Regions from separate parts of the Streptomyces diversicolor genome, predicted to be linked through region 2. Evidence: riboswitches for the same ligand, from Rfam matches in the RefSeq annotation. Region 2 holds a riboswitch; the other holds the start of a gene.

Region 1 (3,397 bases), on a different contig from region 2:
GCTGACCCGATCGGAGACGTTGCGAGGGCCCACGGACGATCCCGCGGTGGTGCGGGAGGCGGCGGCCCGGCTGCTGGATTCCGTGGACACGACGGGCGGGGTACGGCTGCTCGGGGTCGGTGTCTCCGGCCTCGCCGACTACACGCAGGAGGACCTGTTCGCGCAGGCGGCGGGGGAACTGGCCGAGGCGGTGCCGGAGGAGAGCGTGACCGAGGCCATGGAAGAGCCGCCGTCGGCCGCTGAGCGGCACTGGCCCGCGGGGCACGATGTGCGGCACGCCGACCACGGACACGGCTGGGTGCAGGGCAGCGGCCTGGGGCGGGTCACGGTCAGATTCGAGACACCGGGGTCCGAGCCGGGACGGGTACGGACGTTCCGGGTCGACGATCCCGACCTTGAGCCGGCGGATCCGCTGCCACTGGTGCCGGGAGGAGCGCAGGGGAGCGAGGGTGGAGCGGTGGGGGGACCCGGTGGTGGGCCGACGGTAGTGCGAGACAGCGGCTGAAGCGGGGGCGCCGGGCGGGGCCCGGTGGGATTCGCCGACGGGGTCGCCGGGGCCATGTGGGGTGTGCGGCTGCCGCCGCGGGTGTGCTCGGCGGTCGTGCGGCCGCTGGGGTGCGGTGGCTGGGGTGTGGTGATTGAGGGTGCGGTGGTGGGGGCGGGTGTCGGTATCCGGACGGGCCGTTGGGGCGCCGGGGGCGCAGGCAAGGGGCGGATGCCGGTGGGTGGCGGGGGGCGCGCGGGATGCCGGTGGGGTGGTGGAGGGCAGGCGGGATGCCGGTGGGGATGGCGCGAGTCATAGGGGGCCACAGGTGGGGGCACCCAGCGGGACCGGCTGTCGGCGGCGTTCGGCGGCCTCGAACCGGTGCCGGGCGGCGCCACGGGCCTGTACGACACGACGCTGGCCGCGTACCGGGCGGCGACGGCGTCGTACGCGAAGGGCAGGTTCAACGCGCTGGTCGGGCTGAGGGACGGGGTGAACGAGGACCCGGGCAGCATCTCCCGCTCCGCGCTCGTCGCCGAACTGGAAAAGCTCAGCGACCCCGGGCGGCCCGTCCCGCTGGTCGTCATCGCCGTGGGTCCCGAGGCGTCCCGGGACGAGGCCGCGCGGGCGGCCGGGGCCACGGGGTGCGGGGATGTGTTCTTGGCGCGTTGGTCGGCGGGGTGGGAGGTGGGCGCGGATGTGCGGGGGTGTTCGTGGGCGCGGCCGGAGGAAGGGGCAGGCGAGTGGGCGGTGGTGTGAAGGGCGGCGACCGGTGCGGCGGGTTGTGGCGTGGACGGCGTGGCGGAGAGGGCGTCGGGTGTGGCCGGTTGTGGGAGGGAGGGGGCCGGGTGGGCGTGGGACGGGGGCGTTGGGCCGTACAGGGAGCCGGGGGGTGTCAGCCGTCGTCGTGGTCTGCCAGGTGGCCGAAGGTGTGGTCCGGGTGTGGGGGTGGCGGTGCGGCCACGTCCAGGCCGTAGTGGTGGTAGAGCTGGAGTTCCTGCTCGGGGGAGAGGTGGCGGCCCACGCCGAAGTCGGGGGCGTCCTTGATGAGGGCGCGGTCGAAGGGGACGCGCAGGGTGCCCTCGACCAACTCGCTGGGCTCAAGGGGGACGAAGGCGTCCCTGGAGAACAGGCCGGTCCGTATGGCCGCCCACTCCGGCACGCCCGTGGCATCGTCGAGATAGACCTCGTCAATGGTGCCGATCTTGGTGCCGTTGCGGTCGAACGCCTTGCGGCCGATCAGGTTGCGCGGATCGATGTCGGTCTGCACCGGGCCCTCCTCATGGTCGCAGATCATTCGTAAGCACTACAAAAGAGCAGATTCGGGGACGCGGCCACTCGAAGCCCCGTCGCTGACCTCGCTGGTACGCTGGCAAGCGGCTGCTGACCCCGTGCGGGAGAGTCCTCCGGACAACGTCGGAGGCGCCGAAGGAGCAAATCCTCCCCGGAATCTCTCAGGCTCACGTACCGCATGGACGAGGTCACTCTGGAAAGCAGGGCGGGTGTCGACGGCTCCCGCTCTCACCGACGGGGAAAGCCGCGCACCCTCGGGTGACGCGGTGAAGCTCTCAGGTCGAGATGACAGAGGGGGAGGCCGTCGGGGTGCCCGCGCCGGGGCGCCCCTCGAAGGTCGCGTCAGACCAGGAGGCCTCCGCAATGACCGCCCATCGCACTCCGCTCTTCGAGCTCGAACAGGGCATCCCCTTCGAGCAGCGGCACATCGGGCCCGACCAGGAGGCGCGGGCCAAGATGCTCGCGCAGGTCGGCTACGGCTCGCTCGACGAGCTGACCGCCGCAGCCGTACCGGAAGTGATCAAGAACGCCGACGGGCTCGACCTGCCGGGCCCGCGCACCGAGGCTGAGGTGCTGGCCGAGCTGCGCTCCCTCGCGGACCGCAACCAGGTCCTCGGATCGATGATCGGGCTCGGCTACTACGGCACATTCACGCCGCCCGTCATCCTGCGCAACGTCATGGAGAACCCGGCCTGGTACACCGCCTACACGCCGTACCAGCCGGAGATCTCGCAGGGGCGGCTCGAAGCCCTGCTGAACTTCCAGACCATGGTCGCCGACCTCACCGGACTGCCCACCTCCGGTGCCTCCCTCCTCGACGAGGGCACGGCCGCGGCCGAGGCGATGGCCCTGTCCCGGCGCATGGGCAAGAACAAGAAGGGCCTCTTCCTGGTCGACGCGGACACGCTGCCGCAGACCATCGCCGTGATCCGGACCCGTGCCGAACCCACCGGCGTGGAGGTCGTCGTCGCCGACCTGAGCGAGGGCATCCCGGCCGAGATCGCCGAGCGGGAGATCAACGGCGTACTGCTCCAGTACCCCGGTGCCTCCGGAGCGGTGCGTGACATCGCGCCGGTCGTCGACCGGGCCCATGAACTCGGCGCGCTCGTCACCGTCGCCGCCGACCTGCTCGCCCTCACGCTGCTGAAGTCGCCGGGCGAGCTGGGCGCGGACATCGCCGTCGGTACGACCCAGCGTTTCGGCGTGCCGATGGGCTTCGGCGGGCCGCACGCGGGCTACATGGCCGTGCGCGAGAAGTTCGCGCGCAGCCTGCCGGGCCGCCTCGTCGGCGTGTCCGTCGACGCCGACGGGCACAAGGCGTACCGGCTCGCCCTGCAGACCCGTGAGCAGCACATCCGGCGTGAGAAGGCCACCAGCAACATCTGCACCGCGCAGGTGCTGCTCGCGGTGATGGCCGGCCTGTACGCCGTCTACCACGGACCCGAGGGGCTGCGGGCCATCGCCCGGCGCACGCACCGGTACGCCGCGCTGCTCGCTGCGGGTCTTGCGGGCGGCGGGTTCCAGACCGTGCACGGCGCCTACTTCGACACGCTGACGGTCAGGGCGCAGGGCCGCGCCGCGCAGATCGTCGCCGCAGCGCGCGACAACGGCGTCAATCTG
Region 2 (3,397 bases):
GCCGCACCTTCGCCCTCAGCCACTCCCCCACCGGGTCCTCCGCGACATCGAGCAGGACCAGGTTGACCGGCCACCGCACCGGAACCTCCGCGAGGGCCCGCCCCAACGCCTCCAGCGGCAGCGCCCGCAGATCGCCCTCCCACTGGTTGAGTTCGACGCCCACGAACAGCACCGGATCCGCCGTCTCGATGGCCGCGAGGCACCGACGGGCCGAGCGGACCACGCCGATCGCGGTGAACTCGGCGGACGCGGCGGACAGGAAGTCGACCGGGTCGTCCTGCCAGTCGGGCTCGAACAGCCGGACCCGGCCGCCGCTCGCCGGTCCGTCCAGCTCGGTGCGCCCGGCCCGGCACAGTTCGGCCACCGCCTCCGGCGGGAGCGGGGCGCCGACCACGCCGCCCGGGTTGACCGCGATGCCGACCTGCGGGGGCAGCCCGCGGGCGAACTCCACGGCGGGGGCGATGGTGTACGACATGTGGGAGCCGGCGACCTGTCGGAACTGCTCCTCGGAGCTGAAGACCGGCACATGGACCTGACCGTCGATGTCCACGGTGGGCAGGTCGAGGGGGCCGCTGTGCGGGCCGCCGCCGCTCGGCAGCGGGATCCACAGGAAGCTGCGCCCGAGGACTTCGATGATCCGGCCGCCGGCCGACGGGACGCCGAGCGAGGCCGAAAGCACCTCCTCCAGCTCGTTGCCGGGCCATCCGCCGTGCGGGTGGGGGTGCGCCTGTGCCGGGAAGTCCATCTGCCTACCGCCTGCTGGGAACCGCTGCTGTGGCTGAAAAGGCTAACGGGTGGCGGTGCCGGCCCTTCACCGTGCGAAGCCGATCCGGTGCAGCACGTCCGCCGCGTCCCGGTCGAGGAGCACCGCGGAGCCGCAGCCCCCGGGCAGTTCCCCCCGCTCGACCGCGCGCAGCAGCCGGGCCGCCGACCTGCGGTGGCGCACAAAGGCGTGGCGGGAGACGCCCCGGCCGCGCTCGCGCTGCCCGTCGAGCGCGGTCGTGGGCGGCACGTCGAGGAGGATCAGGTGCAGGGTGCCGCCGCGGCGGCGGGCCTCGCGGGCCAGCCAGCCGCGCACCCAGGACTGGGTGCCGCAGTCGTGCACCACGACGCCCTCGCCGGTGCGCAGGGCGCGGCGCAGCGCGGCGTAGTGGGCGAGGCGTACCAGCGGGCGGTACAGCGCGTAGGGCAGCAGCCGCGGGAGGCGGGCGTCCCAGCGGTCCCGGGTGTCCTGGGAGTCGATGCGGATGCCGTCGACCGCGCGGTCCATCAGGGTCGACTTGCCGCTGCCGGGCAGGCCGGTGACCACGGCCAGGTCGTGGCGGCCGAAGACGAGCGCGTAGGGGCTGCGGCCGGCCCGCTCGCGCAGGTCGCGGACGATCGGGGCCGCCGGGCGGTCCGCGCAGCGCTCGGCGGCGGGGGCGCCCGGCTGCCCGGGTAGTGCGAGGCCCGTGGTCGTGGCGTACGCCGTGGTCCTGTTCACCGTGATCGTCCTCCCCTTGGGTCCGGACATCCCCATCCCCGTCGAGTGTAAAGAGAAGGTAATGCGTGGCGTCTCACGGTGTCGTGCGCGTTCTGCCACAGCCCGGTCACGGATCCGGCCTGCCGTGCGGCGGCGATGCGTGCAATGATGAGCCCGCCAACTGCATACCGGCCGCTTGAATCCGCGCGGGAGAGTTCCCAGCAGCCCCGCTGGGACGCCGAAGGAGCAAGTCCCTCCCTTGAATCTCTCAGGCCCCGTTACCGCGCGGGCGAGGCACATCTGAAAAGCGGGCCGCTGTCCAGTGGCTCCACCCAAGGTGCAAGCCGTGACCACACAGGTGGTCAGGGCGAACCTCTCAGGTTCCGATGACAGATGGGGAGGATCCACCTCGCCTTCCCCACGCCTTGGGAGACATCCGTCCGATGAGCAGTACCGAACACTCGACACTGCGGCATACCGCGCTGGACGCGCTGCACCGCTCGCTCGGTGCGACGATGACCGACTTCGCCGGCTGGGACATGCCCCTGCGCTACGGCTCAGAGCGCGACGAGCACACGGCCGTACGCACGAGGGCCGGCCTCTTCGACCTCTCCCACATGGGGGAGATCGGGGTGACCGGGCCCGGGGCCGCCGCCCTGCTGAACTTCGCCCTGGTCGGGAACATCGCCTCGGTCGGTGTCGGCCGCGCCCGCTACACCATGATCTGCCGGTCCGACGGCGGCATCCTGGACGACCTGATCGTCTACCGGCTCGCCGAGCACGAGTTCCTGGTCGTCGCGAACGCCGCCAACGCGCAGGTGGTGCTCGACGCGCTGGTGGAGCGCGGCGCCGGCTTCGACGCGCAGGTACGCGACGACCGCGACGCCTACGCGCTGATCGCCGTCCAGGGCCCCGAGTCCCCGGGTGTCCTGGCCTCCCTCACGGACGCCGATCTGGCGGGCCTCAAGTACTACGCGGGCCTGCCAGGCACCGTCGCCGGTGTACCCGCGCTGATCGCCCGTACCGGCTACACCGGCGAGGACGGCTTCGAGCTGTTCGTGAAGCCGGAGCACGCCGTGCGGCTGTGGCAGGCGCTGACCGAGGCGGGCGAGGGCGTCGGCCTGGTGCCGTGCGGCCTGTCCTGCCGGGACACGCTGCGCCTGGAGGCGGGCATGCCGCTGTACGGGCACGAGCTGTCGACCTCGCTCACCCCCTTCGACGCCGGGCTCGGCCGGGTGGTGAAGTTCGAGAAGGAGGGCGACTTCGTCGGGCGCGAGGCGCTGCTTGCGGCGTCCGCGCGCGCCGAGCAGAACCCGCCGCGCGTGCTGGTCGGCCTGGTCGCCGAGGGCCGCCGGGTGCCGCGCGCCGGGTATCCGGTCGTCGCGGGCGGCGAGGTGGTCGGCGAGGTGACCTCCGGCGCCCCCTCGCCCACGCTGGGCCGGCCCATCGCGATGGCGTACGTCGACGCGGCGCACGCGGCGCCCGGCACGGCGGGCGTCGGCGTGGACATCCGGGGCACCCATGAGCCGTACGAGGTCGTGGCGCTGCCCTTCTACCGGCGGCAGAAGTAGAGACTGCACCGCGGGGCGCCCCGCGGCCCCTGCCCCGCTGTGATGCCGGGCACACCACCCCGCTCACCTGCGCCTTCCGCCCTCCCCCGTCATCAGCACTGTCTCGCATACAGGAGAATTCAGGTCATGAGCAACCCCCAGCAGCTGCGCTACAGCAAGGAGCACGAGTGGCTGTCGGCCGCCGAGGACGGCGTCTCGACGGTCGGCATCACGGAGTTCGCGGCCAACGCGCTCGGCGATGTCGTCTACGCCCAGCTCCCGGAGGTCGGCTCCACCGTGACCGCGGGCGAGTCCTGCGGTGAGCTGGAGTCGACCAAGTCGGTGTCCGACCTGTACTCCCCCGTGACCGGCGAGGTCACCGCCG

What was found. A riboswitch is a leader RNA that binds a small molecule or an ion and turns the genes downstream of it on or off. The one in region 2 is predicted to bind glycine.
Region 1: another riboswitch for glycine. It lies ahead of gcvP (aminomethyl-transferring glycine dehydrogenase); the one in region 2 lies ahead of gcvT (glycine cleavage system aminomethyltransferase GcvT).

Annotation. Positions count from the first base shown of each region.
Region 1 is NZ_BAAJXA010000029.1:10,044-13,440, forward strand. Features, by position in the region: gene AC27LF_RS29850 (DNA polymerase IV) at 1-505, shown strand, start outside; partial or broken gene AC27LF_RS29855 (vWA domain-containing protein) at 812-1,129, shown strand; gene AC27LF_RS29860 (PRC-barrel domain-containing protein) at 1,380-1,754, opposite strand; glycine riboswitch at 1,869-1,964, shown strand; gene gcvP (aminomethyl-transferring glycine dehydrogenase) at 2,141-3,397, shown strand, end outside.
Region 2 is NZ_BAAJXA010000030.1:49,439-52,835, reverse strand. Features, by position in the region: gene AC27LF_RS30620 (enhanced serine sensitivity protein SseB) at 1-745, opposite strand, end outside; gene AC27LF_RS30615 (AAA family ATPase) at 812-1,483, opposite strand; glycine riboswitch at 1,660-1,756, shown strand; glycine riboswitch at 1,757-1,865, shown strand; gene gcvT (glycine cleavage system aminomethyltransferase GcvT) at 1,906-3,033, shown strand; gene gcvH (glycine cleavage system protein GcvH) at 3,160-3,397, shown strand, end outside.